2 regions of the Selenomonas sp. oral taxon 149 str. 67H29BP genome follow, and region 2 is predicted to be linked to the other one. Evidence: riboswitches for the same ligand, from Rfam matches in the RefSeq annotation. Region 2 holds a riboswitch; the other holds the start of a gene.
What was found. A riboswitch is a leader RNA that binds a small molecule or an ion and turns the genes downstream of it on or off. The one in region 2 is predicted to bind thiamine pyrophosphate.
Positions count from the first base shown of each region.

Region 1: it holds a riboswitch for thiamine pyrophosphate, as region 2 does, so the genes downstream of both, cytX (putative hydroxymethylpyrimidine transporter CytX) here and thiM (hydroxyethylthiazole kinase) in region 2, are expected to answer to the same signal.

Region 1 covers NZ_GL397087.1:1,502,616-1,511,490, forward strand. The annotation lists gene HMPREF9166_RS07145 (polysaccharide lyase family 1 protein) at 1-366, opposite strand, end outside; gene thiW (energy coupling factor transporter S component ThiW) at 426-914, opposite strand; gene thiM (hydroxyethylthiazole kinase) at 990-1,811, opposite strand; partial or broken gene cytX (putative hydroxymethylpyrimidine transporter CytX) at 2,029-3,198, opposite strand; TPP riboswitch at 3,312-3,418, opposite strand; gene HMPREF9166_RS07165 (PRC-barrel domain-containing protein) at 3,422-4,300, opposite strand; gene HMPREF9166_RS07170 (tol-pal system YbgF family protein) at 4,327-5,208, opposite strand; gene HMPREF9166_RS07175 (O-acetylhomoserine aminocarboxypropyltransferase/cysteine synthase family protein) at 5,548-6,837, opposite strand; gene HMPREF9166_RS07180 (AraC family transcriptional regulator) at 6,911-7,777, opposite strand; gene HMPREF9166_RS07185 (L-fucose isomerase) at 8,029-8,875, shown strand, end outside.
Region 2 covers NZ_GL397087.1:2,446,004-2,454,878, forward strand. The annotation lists gene HMPREF9166_RS11515 (bifunctional homocysteine S-methyltransferase/methylenetetrahydrofolate reductase) at 1-1,696, shown strand, start outside; gene HMPREF9166_RS11520 (hypothetical protein) at 1,806-2,366, opposite strand; gene HMPREF9166_RS11525 (dipeptide epimerase) at 2,376-3,464, opposite strand; gene HMPREF9166_RS11530 (DUF819 domain-containing protein) at 3,609-4,775, shown strand; gene rfbA (glucose-1-phosphate thymidylyltransferase RfbA) at 4,897-5,772, shown strand; gene rfbC (dTDP-4-dehydrorhamnose 3,5-epimerase) at 5,782-6,342, shown strand; TPP riboswitch at 6,388-6,488, shown strand; gene thiM (hydroxyethylthiazole kinase) at 6,616-7,437, shown strand; gene thiE (thiamine phosphate synthase) at 7,498-8,157, shown strand; gene thiD (bifunctional hydroxymethylpyrimidine kinase/phosphomethylpyrimidine kinase) at 8,171-8,875, shown strand, end outside.

The sequences.
Region 1 (8,875 bases), 940 kb from region 2:
CGCATGCGATTCCAGATATTGCTGAAAATCATAGCCCTCCGCCATATAATCTTCCTTCGTCAGGCGCTTGCCATCCGCATCCGTATCGAAGTCGATCGTACCGTAAATCATCAAAATCCTAGGTTCTGTGTTCTTTCGATTCCCCAATGCGGCAATAAACTCCTGTCTATTGGTCACGCGAAAAATATTGTCCTCTACGGCAGCAGCCCCGCCGGTCGTCCCGCTGCCCTCTGCGGCAAATCCATCATTTTTAGCGAGCACCTCCCGTATAAAATCCGTCTTCCCCATCGAGCTCTGGATGAACGGCAAGAGGAAAACAGCCGCTAACGCGCCGATGCAGGCAATCAGTAAAATTATTTTTTTCATATTCTTCTCTTCACCTCCTAGAAACAGAATATCGCGCAGCGAATCGACATACAAGGTATTCAATCCCGCCGCAGCTTTGGCAGCAGGACGCGCAGAAGGATGTAGGCGAGGAGACTGCCCGCGCCTGTGGAGAGGAGGAAGGGGACGATGTAGACGGTGTAGCTCGTGGGGTTCAGCCCCATGAGGAGGGCAGCGACGGGATAGGCGGCAAGTGCGCCGATAATCCCCGTGCCGAGTGCCTCGGCGATGCAGGTGATGCCGAGGCGCTTCGTATAGTGGTAGGCAAGCCCGCATGAGAGCGCACCGATCATGCTGCCGGGGAATGCCATGAGGCTGCCGAGCCCTGCGATGTTCCTGAGGAGGCTCGCGGCGAAGGCGACGCCGATGCCCCAGAGAGGACCGAGAAAGACGGCGGCGAGGATGTTGACGAGATGCTGGACAGGAGCACAGCGGCTGCCGAGCACAGGGATGCTGAACAGTCCGCCGAGCACGGCAACGGCAACGAGGATGCCGGCGAGGGTGAGTTTGCGGTTTTTTGAATCAAGCATAATACTCTCCTTACTATAGAGCGCCCCTTCCACCACCCTGACGAGTGATTCTCCTCCTCCCGTCGCGAGACGGATCTAGGTTTTTTTGATGTTCATTCGCGCAGCGAGTCCTTCGCCCGTCATGCGATAAATGGCATCAATGATGCGCGTCCGATAGGTCGCGTTTCCATCGCACTCCCCCATCTGCGCCCATGCGATCTCCCCTGCAACGCCCATAAGTGCAACGGTCTCGGCGACTGCCGCGAGGGGTTCCAGAGGCTCAACAGCGAGAGCCGCCGCAAGTAGGGCGGAGAGCTGACAGCCCGTGCCCGTGACCCGTCCCATCTCCGCGCGTCCGCTGCGGACGACGTACGTAGTCACACCGTCCGTCACAAGGTCGATTGCCCCTGTGACGGCAATGATTGCCTCCGTGCGTGCCGCAAAGCCGCGCAGGAAGTCCGCCGTCGCCGCAAGAGTCTCCTCGATGACGGCATCCGCCGCGTTCGCATCAACGCCCTGTGTCGCACCGCTCCCGACGGCAAGCGTTCGCACCTCTGAGATATTCCCGCGAATGACGGTGGGCTGCACCTCGTCCAGAATGCGAAGCGCGGTCGCCGTGCGCAGTCTGCTTGCGCCCGCGCCGACGGGGTCGAGTACGACGGGATGTCCGAGAGCGCGGGCACGTTTGCCCGCCGCAATCATGCTCGGGATGGTACGCGCGTTGAGTGTGCCGATGTTGAGGCAGAGTCCCGCGCAGAGGGCGGTGATCTCCTCCACCTCCTCCGGATCGTCCGCCATGATGGGACGCGCACCAATGGCGAGCAAGACGTTTGCAACGTCGTTGACGGTGACATAGTTGGTGATGCAGTGGATGAGCGGGGATGCCGCGCGGATTTGGTTGAGGGTTGATGTAGGCATTTATATTTTCCTTTCATTGAGGAGGGGATGCGTGCCCAACGCGAACGCTTAGTTACGCAATCGCCCGCGTGCTTGTATGCTCAAATACCGGCGGACTTCTTAAACGCGCTTCGCTTGAACGAAAGAAATCCGCCGGGGCCATACCGCACGCTTTTCGCTCTTGCTTCACTAGGGTTCGCTTTTGGGCAGCGCACCGCCCTCTTCGCCATTCCCCCTCTCACTCCGCCCGTTTTCCCATCGCCCGATGCGCAGCGAGCGCAAGCAAAAGCGTGATCGCCATGGTCGGGAGGGTACTGCCAACGGGGGTGTCGAGTGTCATGAGCCAGCGGTAGCAGAGGAAGCCGATGAACCAGACGGCGAGGTTGACCCTGTGGACAGAGCGTCCCGCCGCATCTTCGTGCAGGAGGAAGTAACTCGCGATCTGGACAGCGATCATCGGTGCAAAGACCGAGCCGATGATGTAGAGGAAACCTGTGATGTCGTCCATCGGGTAGAGCGATGCCGCAACCGCACCGAGCGCAGTCACGCCGATGCCGACGGTGCGCCCCGAGACAGAGCGCACGATGCTCTCGCTTGAGACCCCCGCCGAGTACGCATCGAGATACGTTGTGGTGACGGTCGAGAGGATGACAACACCGAGCCCCGCTACGCCAAGTCCTGCGTGCAGCATGATCTGTGCGATGTCACTCTCGCCCGTGAGAATCGCCGCCCCCATGCCGATGAAGTACATCCAGCAGCTGACGAGCCCGTAGACGAGCGCACTCACGGCGGCAGCGGCGACGGGCTTCTCCGCCTCGCGCGTGTAGTCCGAGATGAGCGGCAGCCACGAGAGCGGCATCGCAATCGAGAGCTCGAGTGCCATCGCAAAACTCATCGCCTCACCTGCTGCAGAGGACTCCGCCGTCCCCCCCATGATAACGGAGCAGAGGAGCACGGTGAGCAAAAACAGTCCCGTCATGGCAACGGCGTTCACGCGCTCGATGCGCAGGATGCCAATCCGAATCCAAACGATAATCAGCACGCCGATGACAAAGCACCAGAGCCAATGTCCCACATCCATCATGGAGTTTGCCGAGAGTGCTCCGTCGTAGATCATGATGCTCGTTCAACCGATGATCTGCATGACGTTGAGCACGGCAAAGAGCAGCCCGCCGCACGCCCCGAACGCCATCTTGACCGTCTCCATCGCACTGCGGCGTGTGCGTGCGCCAATCAGCCCCGCGAGGAAAAGCAGCGCACAGCCGATGATATGTCCGACCACAATGGCAATCCCGCCGTCGCAAAAGCCGAGCGGTGCAAAGAATGTACCTGTTAAAATCTCCGCCAGTGAAACACCCGCACCGAACCAGATCAGTGCATTTGCAGGGATGCTTGTACGCTTGTCCATGGGAACCTCCTATCCATGTACCCTTTCCACCATGCTGCGCATAGTCCTCCTTCCCCGCATGTGGGGCAGGCTTAAAGAATCAAAAAACGCAGCTATGCCAACTGACATAGCCGCGCTATCTGCACATATATCCCTACGTTGGCATTATCCAAATCAGGTTATGGGTCGGGACGCATAATCCCCTCTCAGCTGACTGCTGTCAGCTCCCCTTATTCTGTTGTACTTACTGTGCGCTCATCGAGAGCTCGATGAACTTGTTGCCGAGTTTGGCCTTCTGGAGGACTTCCTCGGTGATGTCCGCGCCCGCCTCGACGATGACGACGCCGTTGTCCATCTTGATGGTGCGCGTCGCCTTCTTGCCGAGGAGGAAGCGGCGGTGACGATCCTCGTTCGCGCGCTCTGCGTCCTTGGCCTCGTCCTCTGCCGATGCCTCAGGGGCAGGCTCCTCTGCGGCAGGTGCGGGCTCCTCTGCCGGTGCCTCGGGGGCAGCCGTCTCCTCTGGAGCAGCCGGCTCTTCGGCAGGCGTCTCCTCCGCAGGGGCGGTCTCCTCGACCGGCTCAGCCGCAGCGGGCTCTGCTGCAGGGGATGTCACAGCGGGTGCCGCCGGTGCAGACGCTGTGTCAGATTTTTTTCCTGCATCGCCCTCCGGTGAGATGACCGTAACTTCCTTACCGAAGATCGCGACCTGATCTGCCGTGACCTCGGAGGTTGACCCCTCAGGCGCAGTGATCTCGCATTTCTCGATGCTGCCGTCGTCACCGATGTAGATCTCTGTGATATTGCCCTGAATGACACCCGTGCGCGTGATCGCCTTCGTGCCGATGACGCGAATGTTGTCGTCGAGCAGGGTTTCAAAATCTCCCGCCGCATCGAGCGTGAGGATGTTCTCACTGTTGTTGATGGTGACGGCATCATCGCCGACGGCAATCACGTTATCATAGGGGATGAGCTTGACTCCGCGATACCAGTCCTCGTCCTCAATCGTGATCGCTGCCACGATGCGGTTCGGCGCATCAATGAGGAGGGTCTTGCTCATGCCGAGCTCGCGCCCCTCTGTGATGCTGATGACGGGAAGTCCAAGGATGTCAACGCTTTTCTTCATATTTATTCCTCCATTTTAATAAAATGTCAGGTGTGATTGCCCGCCTGTCGGTCAGCCTCCGCCAGCACGTCCTCCGGCACCTCGCCGAAGGGGAGCGCAGGGGTTCCCCGCGCGCGGAGCATATCCGAAACGGCGTGCAGGGTGCGGCGGGAGTGTCGAAACTCCTGCACCATGACGGCGTTCTTTGCAATGATAGGCAGTGCGAGCGCCTCGTCAAAGAGGTGAAGCGCCTCGTCGTAGTTCCCCAGACGCTTGTAGAGTGTGGAGAGCTCGATGATGAGATATGGCATGTAGGAGTCCTGCGGGTACCGTGCGAGTGCCTTTCGGTAGGCGGCGACGGCGCGCTCAGGCGCAGGCTCTGCCGACACATAGGCGATGTCGAGCAGCGCATCGAGCCCATCCGGCAGGTGTTCTGCCGGCGAGGGAGCTGGCGGTGGACTCTTCGCGGGCGGTGCCGCCACTGGGGGCGGTTCTGCCGCCAAAGGCAGTACTGCCGCGAGGGGTGGAACCGGCTTCGCTGCGTTCTTCTCCGCGTGTGCCTTTGTCTTTTTCTTTTTTGCCGCCGATTTCTTTCCCGCCGGTTGGGGCAGGGCTTTGGGCATGGCAGCTGCCTTTGCCGGGAAGACGGAGACGGACGGACGCTCCGTCATGGCCTCTGCCGCAGCGGGCATGGCGGTCTGTCCCTCCTCAAAGGAGAGCGGTGGATTCTTTGCCGCACGCCGCCGCGCCCGCGCCGCCATCAAGCGGTCAAAGAGGGTGACGAGCAGCCCCGCGCCCGCGATCAGTCCGCCGAGTCGCCAGTAGTACGTCTGCGTCAGCGGCGGAGCATAGTGGATCAGCCCTACCACGAGGGCAACACTGATGAGGACGGTGAGAATGAGTGCAGAAAGCCGTATCTCCGAAAACATCGCCGCCCTCCTTCCCCTAAGGGCATCCCCATCACCGATGAGGTACTGCGCGTCCATACCGCGTGGTGCCCGGTCAGAAATTCGAAGCATCCACATATAGGTACTCTAGGACGCTTTCGACGTAAATGCGGAAAATCCTTCTATCATATACAAAATTTTGCGAAAAACATTAAAAACTTTTCCAACAGAGCTCATACGGAGCGACGATCAGTGTATCAAAATGATGGATGTCCCAGTGAAGCATCGACACAAACAGGCAAAATGGATGACACCCAACACAAAAACCTCTGCACGACGGAAAGCCTTCGCGCAGAGGTTTTACTTTTACAGAAGAACGACTCAGACCGCATCGAATGCCGTCGTGAGGTCGGCAAGGAGATCGTCGATGTGCTCGATGCCGACGGAGAGACGGATCGTGCCTCTGCCGATGCCGGATGCCGCAAGCTCGGCGTCGTTCATCTGGGAGTGCGTGGTGGTCGCGGGATGGATGACGAGCGACTTCACGTCAGCGACGTTCGCGAGGAGCGAGAAGAGTTTCAGATGATCGATGAAGCGGAATGCCGCCTCCTGACCGCCCGCGATGTCAAAGGTGAAGATCGATATGCCGCCCTGCAGGAAGTAACGCTCGTAGATGGCGTGATCGGGATGGTGCGGGAGCGAGGGGTGATTGACGCGCTCGACCTTCGGATGCTTCGCGAGGAAGTCCACGATTTTCAGTGCGTTCGACACGTGCCGCTCGACGCGCAGGGAGAGTGTCTCAAGCCCCTGCAGGAAGAGGAATGCGTTGAACGGAGCGATCGCCGCGCCCGTGTCACGCAGGAGGAGGGCACGGATGTACGTGACGAAAGCGACGGGGCCGAGTGCCTCGACGAAGTTCACGCCGTGATAGCTCTCGTTCGGCTGCGTGAGGTGCGGGAAGCGTCCCGATGCCTTCCAGTCGAAGGTGCCGCCCTCGACAATGACGCCGCCGAGGCTGGAGCCGTGCCCGCCGATGAATTTCGTTGCGGAGTGCACGACGATATCCGCGCCGTGCTCGATCGGGCGCAGGAGGTACGGCGTCGCAAAGGTATTGTCGATAACAACGGGTACGCCCTGCGCATGTGCCGCCTGTGCGACGGCCTCGATGTCCACGAGATCGGCGTTCGGGTTGCCGACGGTCTCGATGAAGACGCATTTCGTGTTCGGGCGGATGGCGTCGGCGAAGCCCTGCGCGCCCGCCCGCGGCTCGACGAAGGTCACGTCGATGCCCCAGTCCTTCGCCGTGTGCGCGAGCAAGTTGTACGTACCGCCGTAGATGCTCTGCTGCGCGACGACATGATCGCCCTGATGGGCAAGTGCCTGGATCGTCGCCGTGATCGCCGCTGCCCCCGAGGCAAAGGCGAGGGCCGCCGTGCCGCCCTCAAGCGCCGCGATGCGCTTTTCAAAGACATCCTGTGTCGGATTCATGAGCCGCCCGTAGATATTGCCCGGATCCTTGAGCGCGAAACGGTCGGCAGCGTGCTGCGCATTGTGGAAGACGTACGAGGTCGTCTGATAAATCGGCACAGCGCGCGCATCCGTCACGGGATCGGCTTCCTCCTGTCCGACGCGCACCTGCAAGGTCTCAAAATGATATTTCTGCTCACTCATGGCGATTCCCCTCTCAGCCAAAACGATATAACATATTTTATTGCTATGTATTATATATAAAATATGCTGTTTGTCAAGCAGAATTTGCCTTCTGATACTTCAGCGGTGAAATGCCCTTATACTTTCGGAACGTCTTAATGAAGTAGCTGATGTCGTTGAACCCCGTCGCAAGCGCAATCTCCGTGATGCTCTCTCCACTGCGCGCGAGGCGGATGCACGCCGCCTCGATGCGGTAATGATTCAGGTAGTCGATGGGGCTGCGGTTCGTGATCTTCTGGAAAAACCGGCAGAAATAGTTCGGCGTCAGTCCTGCCGCTGCCGCGAGATCGCCGAGGGTGAGCGGCTGATCGTAGGCATCGTCGATGAGCTGAAATGTCTTCTTGAGCTGCATGACACGCCGCCGGCTGCTCTCGCGCAGTGCCGCATTCGGTGCGTGGCAGAGTCCATGCTGCAGCACCGCACCAATGAAGCTGTAGAGCATCCCCGTGACGATCAGCTCATACCCCTCTCGCGCCCCCTTCATCGCCGTAAAGAGCGCGGCAATCATCTGTGGTACATCGTGTGTCTCGCCGGGGATGTATTTATTGATGAGAAGTTCATGCTCGAGGATCTTGCTCACGCGCTCCCCCGTGCATTGACTCCCGTGCAGGAGTTTCTTCATATCAAATACAATGCACTCGTAGACGGTCTCCTGATCCAGCGGCGCACCGCCGTGAACGATGCCGTCACGGATAAAGATGATGTCGCCCGCACACGCCTGCACGGTGTCCTCGTTGAGGGAAAGCGTCAGCCCGCCGTGCAGAACGTAGACGATCTCGTACTCGATATGCCAGTGATAGGGCATGTGAAAGCGCGGGTGACAGCAGTCCACATGATGGAATTCGATCGGAAAATCAAAGCGTCCGCGCGTACGGAATTCGTTGTATCCCGCAGGTTTCATTGTATTCTCCTCTATTTCACAAAAGATAATATCGTCGCATTTCTAGTCAAGATCGTTATATCCCTCCCCATTTACCGTTATTGGTAATATTTCTCAAGTTATATCCATTTTATCAAAAAGATAAAATCGTTCTATTTTTACATAGTATAACACAAGCACTGTACTCTGTTCAACGCTATAATACAGACATAACAGAAAAAAGCAAATATTCATCAACACGATGAATCACATGTGAAATGGAGGAAATTATCATGGCAGAAGCAAGATGCATTGGCGGTTATCCGGTGATCGGCATCCGTCCGACGATTGACGGGCGGCGCGGTGTTCTCGATGTGCGCGGCGCACTTGAGGAGCAGACCATGGGTATGGCACGCGCCGCGAAGAAGCTCTTTGAGGAGAACCTGCGCTACTCGAACGGCGAGCCTGTGAAGGTCATCATCGCCGACTCGACCATCGGCCGCGTCCCTGAGGCGGCGGCGTGCGCAGAGCAGTTCCGCCGTGCGGGCGTAGACATCACGCTGACGGTCACACCGTGCTGGTGCTACGGCTCGGAGACGATGGACATGGATCCGATGACGATCAAGGGCGTCTGGGGCTTCAACGGCACGGAGCGCCCGGGCGCGGTCTACCTCGCCTCCGTCCTCGCGAGCCACGCGCAGAAAGGGCTGCCCGCATTCGGCATCTACGGCCATGACGTGCAGGAGGCAGACGCCGAGGGCATCCCCGCCGACGTCGTGGAGAAGCTGCTCCGCTTCGGCCGCGCTGCCATCGCTGCCGCCACGATGCGCGGCAAGTCCTACCTCCAGATCGGCGCAATCACCATGGGCATCGGCGGCTCGATTATCAGCCCCGAGTTCTTTGAGGAGTACCTCGGCATGCGCGTCGAATCCGTCGACGAGGTCGAGATCATTCGCCGTATGACGGAGGGCGTCTACGATCCCGAGGAGTACAAGAAGGCTCTCGCATGGACGAAGGAGCACTGCAAGGAAGGTTTTGACAAGAACCCCGAATTCGCGCGCAAGAGCGACAAGGAGAAAGAAGAGGCGTGGGAATTCGTCGTCAAGATGATGTGCATCATCAAAGACCTCTACAACGGCA
Region 2 (8,875 bases):
ACAGAAAACCAATACGCGCGGCAAGGGCGTAGAGCTTGCCAACCTCCAATCACCCGACGTGGTTGCAGGAATTCATGCAGAGTACCTGCACGCCGGCGCGCAAGCGATCAAGACGAATACATTTGCTGCAAACCGCATTGTCTACCAAGGCGATGACGAACTCGTTGCGCAGATCATCCGTGCTGGCTGGGCGCTCGCCGCTCGCGCGGCAGAGCCATTTGACGCATACGTCTTTGCTGACATCGGTCCGGTGATCGGACTGCCGCCGCGTGACATTGCTGCAGAGTATCGCTTTCTGGCGGATACATTCCTTTCCTGCGGCGCCACGCATTTCCTCTTTGAGACGAATTCCTCGGCTGAGGGATTGACGGAGACGGCCGCCTATATCAAGGCGGCATGCCCTCATGCCTTTGTGCAGATTTCCTTTACGGCACTTCCGGGGGGCTATACGCGCGACGGCTTCTTTGCGGAGGATCTCGTCCGCGCCGTGGCAGAGAGCGGACAGGTTGATGCTGTCGGCTTCAACTGTGTGAACGGCGTACGTCAGATGAAGGAATTGCTGCATCATCTCAAGTCGGTGTCGCTGCCGCTCGCGCTGATGCCGAACGCGGGACATCCGATGGTCGTCGATGGGCGCACCTTCTATGAGAGTGCACCGGAGTATTTTGCTGAGACACTGGCGGCACTCGTGCAGGACGGTGTCTCCATCCTCGGCGGCTGCTGCGGCACGACACCGGCGCATATTCGCGCTCTCTGCACAGCTCTCGGGACGCAGGGCACAGTGACTGCTGATGTGCAGGCAGCCGCTGAGCAGGAGCCTGTCATACAGGCGGAGAGCCCCTTTTTCGCAGCCCTACGGGATGGCAGGAAAGTCATTGCTGTAGAGCTTGACCCACCTGAGACCGGTCACGCGGAGAAATTTCTCCGTGGGGCGCGTGAGCTGCGCGAGGCGGGCGTCGATGCCATTACGATTGCGGATAACCCCGTCGCGCGGGCGCGTATGGATGCGGCGATGCTTGCGTCGCGTGTCCATCGTGAGCTCGGGATCGAGCCGATTCCGCACATGACCTGCCGCGACCGCAACCTCAACGCGATTAAGTCGATTCTGCTCGGGCTCAGCGCCGAGGGCATTCACAATATGATTGCCATTACCGGCGACCCAATTCCGACGGCGGAACGCGATGAGGTAAAGAGTGTCTATCAGTTCAACTCGCGCAAGCTGTCCGCATTCATCAAGAGCCTCGGTGAGCATGGCGACGTTCTGCCGTTTCATGTGTTCGGTGCACTCAACATCAATGCGAAACATTTTCCCTCGCAGATTGGACTTGCCAAGAAAAAGCTGGAAGCGGGGATGACGGGATTCTTTACCCAGCCCGTGCTGAGCGAACGCGCGAAGGAGAACCTGTGCACGGCGCGTGAGGAGCTGGGAGATGCCCTGATTATGGGCGGACTGATGCCCGTGGTCAGCGAACGCAACGCACGGTTTATGGCAAGCGAGATTGCGGGCATTCACGTCGAGGAGCGCATCATCAATGCGTATCACGGGCTCGATCGGGAGGCGGCGGAGGAACTCGCTGTCAGGCTTTCGCTGGAGATTGCCCATGACATTGAGCCGTATATTGACGGTTACTACATCATCACGCCATTTTCGCGCACACCGCTGGTCGCCCGCATCGTTGCAGAGCTTTTGAAATGATAACAAAAAATCCTCCTTTTGCCGTATTATCTGCGGCAAAAGGGGGATTTTTTAGCTATGGATAGAGCAGTCCCACGAACGAATGAAAAGAGTATCTATCAGCGATTCTCTAGTGAACAGTACCGCCCAGTGTCATTGGCAGCGTATGCGACGCCGATGCTGCGGCACGAAGATCCGCGGGGGACTTCTTCGCCCATACGGCAGCGACTTTCTTTTGGAAGGCAAGCATCGAGAGCGGTGCACTTTTTTGTGCGCGTACGTTTTGTCGGATGATGTCCGCGAACGCTTCGGGCACACGCGCCGTCCGCTGTGCGAGGAGCAGCTTGAGCTTCGTATCGACGAGATAGAGATGAAGGGTCGGATCGGCGAGGCTCTCCTCGTCCGGCATCAGTTCCTCTTTGACGAGGGCGAGGGAAAGCGGTGCGTCGCCCCAGCCATCCTTGAAGATGCCGTCGATACGATAGAGGAAAAAGAGTATGCCGTCCATCTCGGTGAGCGCCAGCTCGATCTCGCCCGTGCGAAATGCCTCCACAGCAATGGCATCCGTGCGCGAGAGCTGCAGCAGGAACATCATGCCGTTCTTATCCGCTTGAAACATGCCGCCGTCTGCTTCGGCACGGATGGGCAGGGGGAATGGCTCACCGACGGCGAAATTGATCGATGTACTCATGCGGTCTCCTTACAGCATCTTCAGTCCGGCAACGCCCTTGATGCCAAGCCCCGGTGCGGCAGAGGCAGTGATGTCCTTCTCGTTGAACTGTGCACCGCCCTCGATCGGATCCTCACGGCAGAGCACGGGACCGTCGAGGTCAATGCGCGTGACGATTTTTTTGGCGCAGGCGAGTGCCACTGCGGCATTGACGGAGATCTTTGCCTCGAGCATACAGCCGAGCATACACTCCATGCCATAGATCTCTGCAGCAGCGATGATCTGCTGCGCGGGGTAGAGCCCGCCGCATTTCATGAGTTTGATGTTGACCATGTCAGCGGCGTGGAGCTGCATGATGCGCAGCGCATCGGAGGGGGAGAAGACGGCCTCGTCGGCGAGGACGGGGACGTCGCTCTCGCGCGTGACGTAGGCGAGTCCGTCAATGTCGGCGGCGGCGACGGGCTGCTCCACCAGCTCAATATCGAGCCCTTTCTCGGCCATCTGGGCGAGGATGCGTACTGCTTCGCGCGGACGCCATGCCTGATTGGCGTCAATGCGGATGCGTACGTCTTTGCCGACCGCGTCACGGACGGCGACGAGACGGGCGACATCGAGCGAGGGATCAATTCCCACTTTGATCTTGAGCGTGTCGTAGCCGCGGCGGATGGCATCGCGTGCGTCGCGCGCCATCTCCTCGGGCGCATTGACGCTGATCGTGATGTCGGTCACGATGCCGTCCCTTGCTCCGCCGAGCAGTTTGTGTACGGGGATGTTCCAGAGCTGACCGTAGAGATCGTGGAGCGCCATATCGACAGCGGCCTTTGCCGAGGTATTGTGGATGAGCGCGGTCTGCACATTACGGATGAGATCCTCGAACTCGTTCACATCCCGTCCGATCAGCATCGGGGCAAGGTGCGTGCGTATCGCGTCGATGATGCCGCCCGTCGTGTCACCCGTCACGATGCCCGTCGGCGGTGCCTCGCCATAGCCCGTTGCACCCGTATCGGTATGGATGAGAACGATGACATCCTCGACGCTGTCCACGCGGCGGCGTGCTGTTTTGAACGGAACACGCAGGGGAACAGAAAGCATGCCCAGTTCGACGTTCGTAATTTTCATGGGAATCCTCCTTTTGTATACAGAATTCTTTCATAAATAAGAGAACTATAGGAAAGAAGTCCATTGTATCTCTTTATTGGTTTATTACATAATCGAGACTATAATTCTTCAAGGAATTATATATCATCGAAGGAGTGTATTGTCATGATTACGGATGGATTTTCCTATGTTGCCGTGCTCATCCTCCTCGCAGGCGGGCTGGTAACGCTTGAGAAGGGGACCGGCTGGGCGCTGTTCCGCTATCTTCCCGCTGTCGTTCTCGTCTACCTCATTTCCATGCTGCTCTGCACCTTCGGCACATGGGATATGGCGGCGACCAAGCCCGCCTACGGCGCACTGAAGAACTCGCTGACGTACGCGATGGTCTTTACCATGCTGCTGCGCTGCGATATCCGCAAGGTACTGAAGCTCGGCCCGCGGATGCTGCTCGGATTCTTCTCTGCATCACTCACAATCATGATCGGTTTCATCGTCGCCTTTCTCGTGATGAAGGGGCTGATCGGCTCCGATTCGTGGATGGCGCTCGGCGCGCTCTGCGGCTCATGGCTTGGAGGTTCCGGCAACATGGTCGCGGTGCAGGCGGCGCTCGGCGTGTCGGAGGCGGATATGGGCTATGCCCTCGTGGTGGACTCTATCGACTACTCCATCTGGGTCATGTTCCTGCTCTGGCTGATCACGCTCGCATCGCGATTCAACGTCTGGAACAAGGCAGACACGACACAGCTCGATGCTGTCTCGCGCAGCCTTGAGGAAGATGCAAAACTGAACACGGGGAAGATCACATTCCAGAGCATTATCCTCCTGCTTGGTGCGGCTCTTGTCGTCTCGGCTGTCGGTGCGAACGTCGGAAAGATACTCAATGCCGCTGTGCCGTTCTTTGACAAGGCGACGTGGACAATCCTCTTTATCACAGTGCTTGGTCTGATCGGCGCTGTTTCGCCGCTTGGACGTGTGGCGGGCTCAGCAGAGATCTCGAATGTTCTCCTCTACTCCGTGATTGCCCTCCTCGCATCGCGCGCCTCTTTGCTGGAACTGGGCGACGCGCCGTATTGGATTTTGACCGGGTTCATCATCCTCGGCGTTCATTTTGTGCTCATGTTCTTCCTCGCGCGGCTTTTCCGCCTCGATATGTTCACGGCATGTGTTGCCTCGCTCGCCAATATCGGCGGGACGGCGTCCGCACCTGTGCTTGCCGGCACCTACTCCGGCTCGCTCGTTCCCGTCGGCATCCTCATGGCGCTGATGGGCTACGTGATTGGTACACCGTTCGGCATTCTCGTTGCGCATATTATGGAAATGTTTGCGGGGTAAATCTCATATCACGGATCAAAGGCATGCAGAAGGATTCACTTTCTGCATGCCTTTTTTATGAAGGAAATCTGCCTGCATTGTCGAATTAGAGCATCATGAATCTTTTTGAAGAGGTGACGGAATGATCAGAAAGGGAATTATCCTGGCGGGCGGCTCGGGGACGCGTCTCTATCCGCTGACGAAGGTCGTATCGAAGCAACTCATGCCGATCTATGACAAGCCGATGATCTACTATCCGCTGAGCACGCTCATGCTTGCAGGCATACGGGACATCCTCATCATCACGACGCCGAGCGACAGTGAGCTCTATCAGAGCCTCCTCGGTGACGGAAGTCAGCTCGGTATTGCCATCTCGTACGCTGTACAGCCGAGTCCTGACGGACTGGCACAGGCATTTCTCATCGGTGCAGACTTTATCGGCGGCGAGGGATGTGCGCTCGTGCTGGGGGACAATATCTTCTACGGCTCGGATTTTGCGCAGGTGCTGCAGCAGGTGGTACAGCACGACACGGGCGCGACCGTTTTCGCCTACTACGTGTCCGATCCCGAGCGGTACGGCGTCGTCTCCTTTGACGCGGACGGCAGCGCACTCTCGCTGGAGGAAAAACCAAAGCAGCCGAAGTCCAACTACGCTGTGACAGGACTTTACTTCTATGACCATGACATTGTCGACATTGCGCGCGCAGTACGCCCGTCGGCACGCGGGGAACTCGAGATCACCGATGTGAACATCGCCTATCTTACGGCGAAAAAACTCCGTGTGGAGCGGCTGCGGCGCGGCTATGCATGGCTGGACACGGGGACGCATGAGTCCCTCCTGTCGGCGGCGGCATTCGTCCAGACCATCCAGGCGCGTCAGGGACTGAAGATCGCCTGTATCGAGGAGATCGCCTACCGCATGGGTTATATTGATGCCGAGCAGGTGCTCCGTCTCGCAGAGCCACTGGCAAAGAACGAATACGGTGTGTATCTGAAACGCATCGTGGATGAAATGTAGAGGGATAGCATGAACGTCATTGAAACGGCACTGCCCGGCGTTGTTATCATAGAGCCGCAGGTATTCGGCGACGCGCGCGGCTGGTTTATGGAGAGCTGGTCGGCAAAAAAAATGGAGGATGCGGGGATTCATGTCGCATTCGTACAGGACAATCACTCCTTTTCGGCACAGAAGGGGACGCTGCGCGGCCTGCACTATCAGCTGAATCCCATGGCGCAGGCGAAACTCCTGCGCGCCTCGCGCGGTGCGATCTTCGACGTTGCCGTTGACATCCGCCGCGGCTCCCCAACCTATGCACAGTGGGTGGGGGTGGAGCTCTCTGCGGAGAACTATCGCCAGCTCTTCATCCCGCGCGGCTTTGCCCACGGATTTATCACGCTGACCGACAATGTGGAGGTGCAGTATAAGGCGGACAATCTCTATGCACCGGACTGTGACGGCAACATCCGCTGGGATGACCCAGCAATCGGTGTCGCATGGCCGCTCACACCGACCGTCCTCTCGGAGAAGGATGCCGCCGCACCGCTCCTCGCAGAGCGCAGTGAATTGAACTTTGTCTATGAGGGATAGTATAGTGATTCCCTAAGTTGACACAGCATGGAAGAAAAAGTATAATAAAAGCACAAGGGGAGCCGAAAGGCTGAGAGTGGATTCGATCCTGACCCATAACCTGATTTGGATAATGCCAACGTAGGGAAATAGGCCTTTATTTTAAGCGCATTCGGGCGTCATCCATTTCATTTTGGGTGGCGCTCTTTTTGTGTAGATAAGCCATGTCCGGCAGCTTGTGTGTGATTCGGGCGGAACGGGCTGGGAAAAACGATGCAGCAGGAGGAAGCAGTCATGCTGGAAAGCTATTTGGACAACGTAAGAGAGAATGCACCGCTCGTGCATAACATCACCAACTATGTGACCGCAAATGATGTGGCGAATGCCATTCTGGCGGTTGGTGCAAGCCCCATCATGTCGGATGAGCCGGAGGAAGCCGCCGATATCACACGAATTTGTGACGGGCTGAACATCAATATCGGCACACTGCACAAGCAGTCCATCCGCGCGATGCATCTGGCCGGAAAACGCGCCATGGAGCTGGGTCATACGCTGCTTTTGGATCCGGTAGGCGCAGGTGCATCGAAGCTGCGCACTGAGATGGCGGCTGCCCTTATAGAGAAACTGCACTTTACGGCAATTCGCGGCAACATATCGGAGATCAAGGCACTATGTCTTGGCAGCACGACGACAAAGGGAGTGGACGCAGATGCTGCGGATGCGGTTACTGAAGCGAATCTTGTAGATATGATTGCGTTTGCAAAGATGTGTGCGCAATCATGCGGGAGTGTTATCGCCATTACCGGTGCCATTGATTTGGTCGCTGATGCAGAGGCATGCTATGTCATCCGCAATGGGCGCAAAGAAATGAGCAGCATTACGGGAACGGGTTGTCAGCTCTCCGGTGTCATGACTGCTTTTCTGGCGGCAAATCCCGGCCATGCTTTGGCGGCTGCGGCTGCCGCTGTTGCTGCAATGGGACTCGCCGGCGAGATTGCGATGGAGTATATGACAGACGGTGATGGAAACGCCACATATCGGAATCGGATCATCGACGCGCTCTATCATATAACAGCGGAGCGTATGAATCGAGGAGAAAGGATCGAAATCCGATGATACGGCAGCGAGTGCAGACGAAGGCTCCATGCGAAACGAGCGGGGGCGACAGGAAAGAAGATGAATGAAATGCTTGTGAGGAAAGAAGACCTTCTCCTGTACGCGGTGACCGATCGTCGCTGGCTGCATGGGGGAAGACTGTATGATGCGGCAGAACGTGCGCTGCAAGGAGGTGCGACATTCCTTCAGCTGCGTGAGAAAAGCGCAGGGACAATGCCGCGCGCTTCCTTGCTGGAAGAAGCACGGGCGCTTCGCTTGCTTTGCCGGCGTTATCGTGTACCATTTGTGATTGATGATGATGTGGAGCTGGCCATGGCAATCGGCGTCGATGGCGTCCACGTGGGACAGAGCGATATGGAGGCAGGTGCAGCCAGACAACGCATAGGGAAGGACAAAATTCTTGGCGTCTCGGTACAGACGGTAAAGGAGGCGCGGATTGCCGCAGAGTGCGGTGCCGATTACTTGGGGGTGGGGGCTGTATTTCCTACCAACTCCAAGGAGGATGCCGAGGCTGTTCACTATGAAACGCTGAAAGAAATATGTTCAGCGACAGCAGTTCCCGTTGTCGCAATCGGCGGCATCAACGATGAAAACGTCATGCAGCTTGCCGGCAGTGGTATTGCGGGCGTCGCCGTTATTTCAGCGATCTTTGCCAAGGAGGATATCCGCCTTGCAGCGCAGCGCCTGCTGCACAAGGTAAAAGAAGCAAAGGGAAGATAGGGAGGAAAACGGGATGAAAACTGTACTGACCATCGCCGGAAGTGATTCCAGTGGGGGAGCCGGCATTCAGGCCGACCTCAAAACAATGACGATGAATGGTGTGTTTGGCATGAGTGCCGTGACAGCACTCACCGCCCAGAACACATGCGGTGTGAGCAGTATTTTGAATGTTTCCCCGGAGTTTCTGGGGCAGGAGCTGGATGCCGTTTTTTCGGATATTCGGCCGGATGCGGTGAAAATCGGCATGGTATCCGATGGAGCGCTGATCCGCATCATCGCAGATCTCCTAACCCGTTATGCGGCGGAGCACATCGTGCTGGATCCGGTCATGGTTGCCACCAGCGGGGCAAGACTGATTGAGGAGAAGGCGGTGGAGACATTGACGGATCTTTTGATTCCGCTTGCCGAGGTGATTACACCGAACATTCCGGAGGCAGAGGTTCTTAGCGGACTTGCGATCACAACGGAAGCGGATATGCGTGAGGCTGCCGCATCCATAGCAAAGACCTTTGGCTGCAGTGTTCTCGTAAAGGGAGGGCACAGTCACAATGATGCCAACGACCTCCTTTATGAGCGAGGGACGGTTACGTGGTTTCAGGGAAAAAGAATCGACACACACAACACGCACGGTACGGGCTGCACACTATCCAGTGCTATTGCCGCAAACCTCGCCAAGGGCTTTGACTTGCATGAATCTGTAGGCAGGGCAAAGGAATAT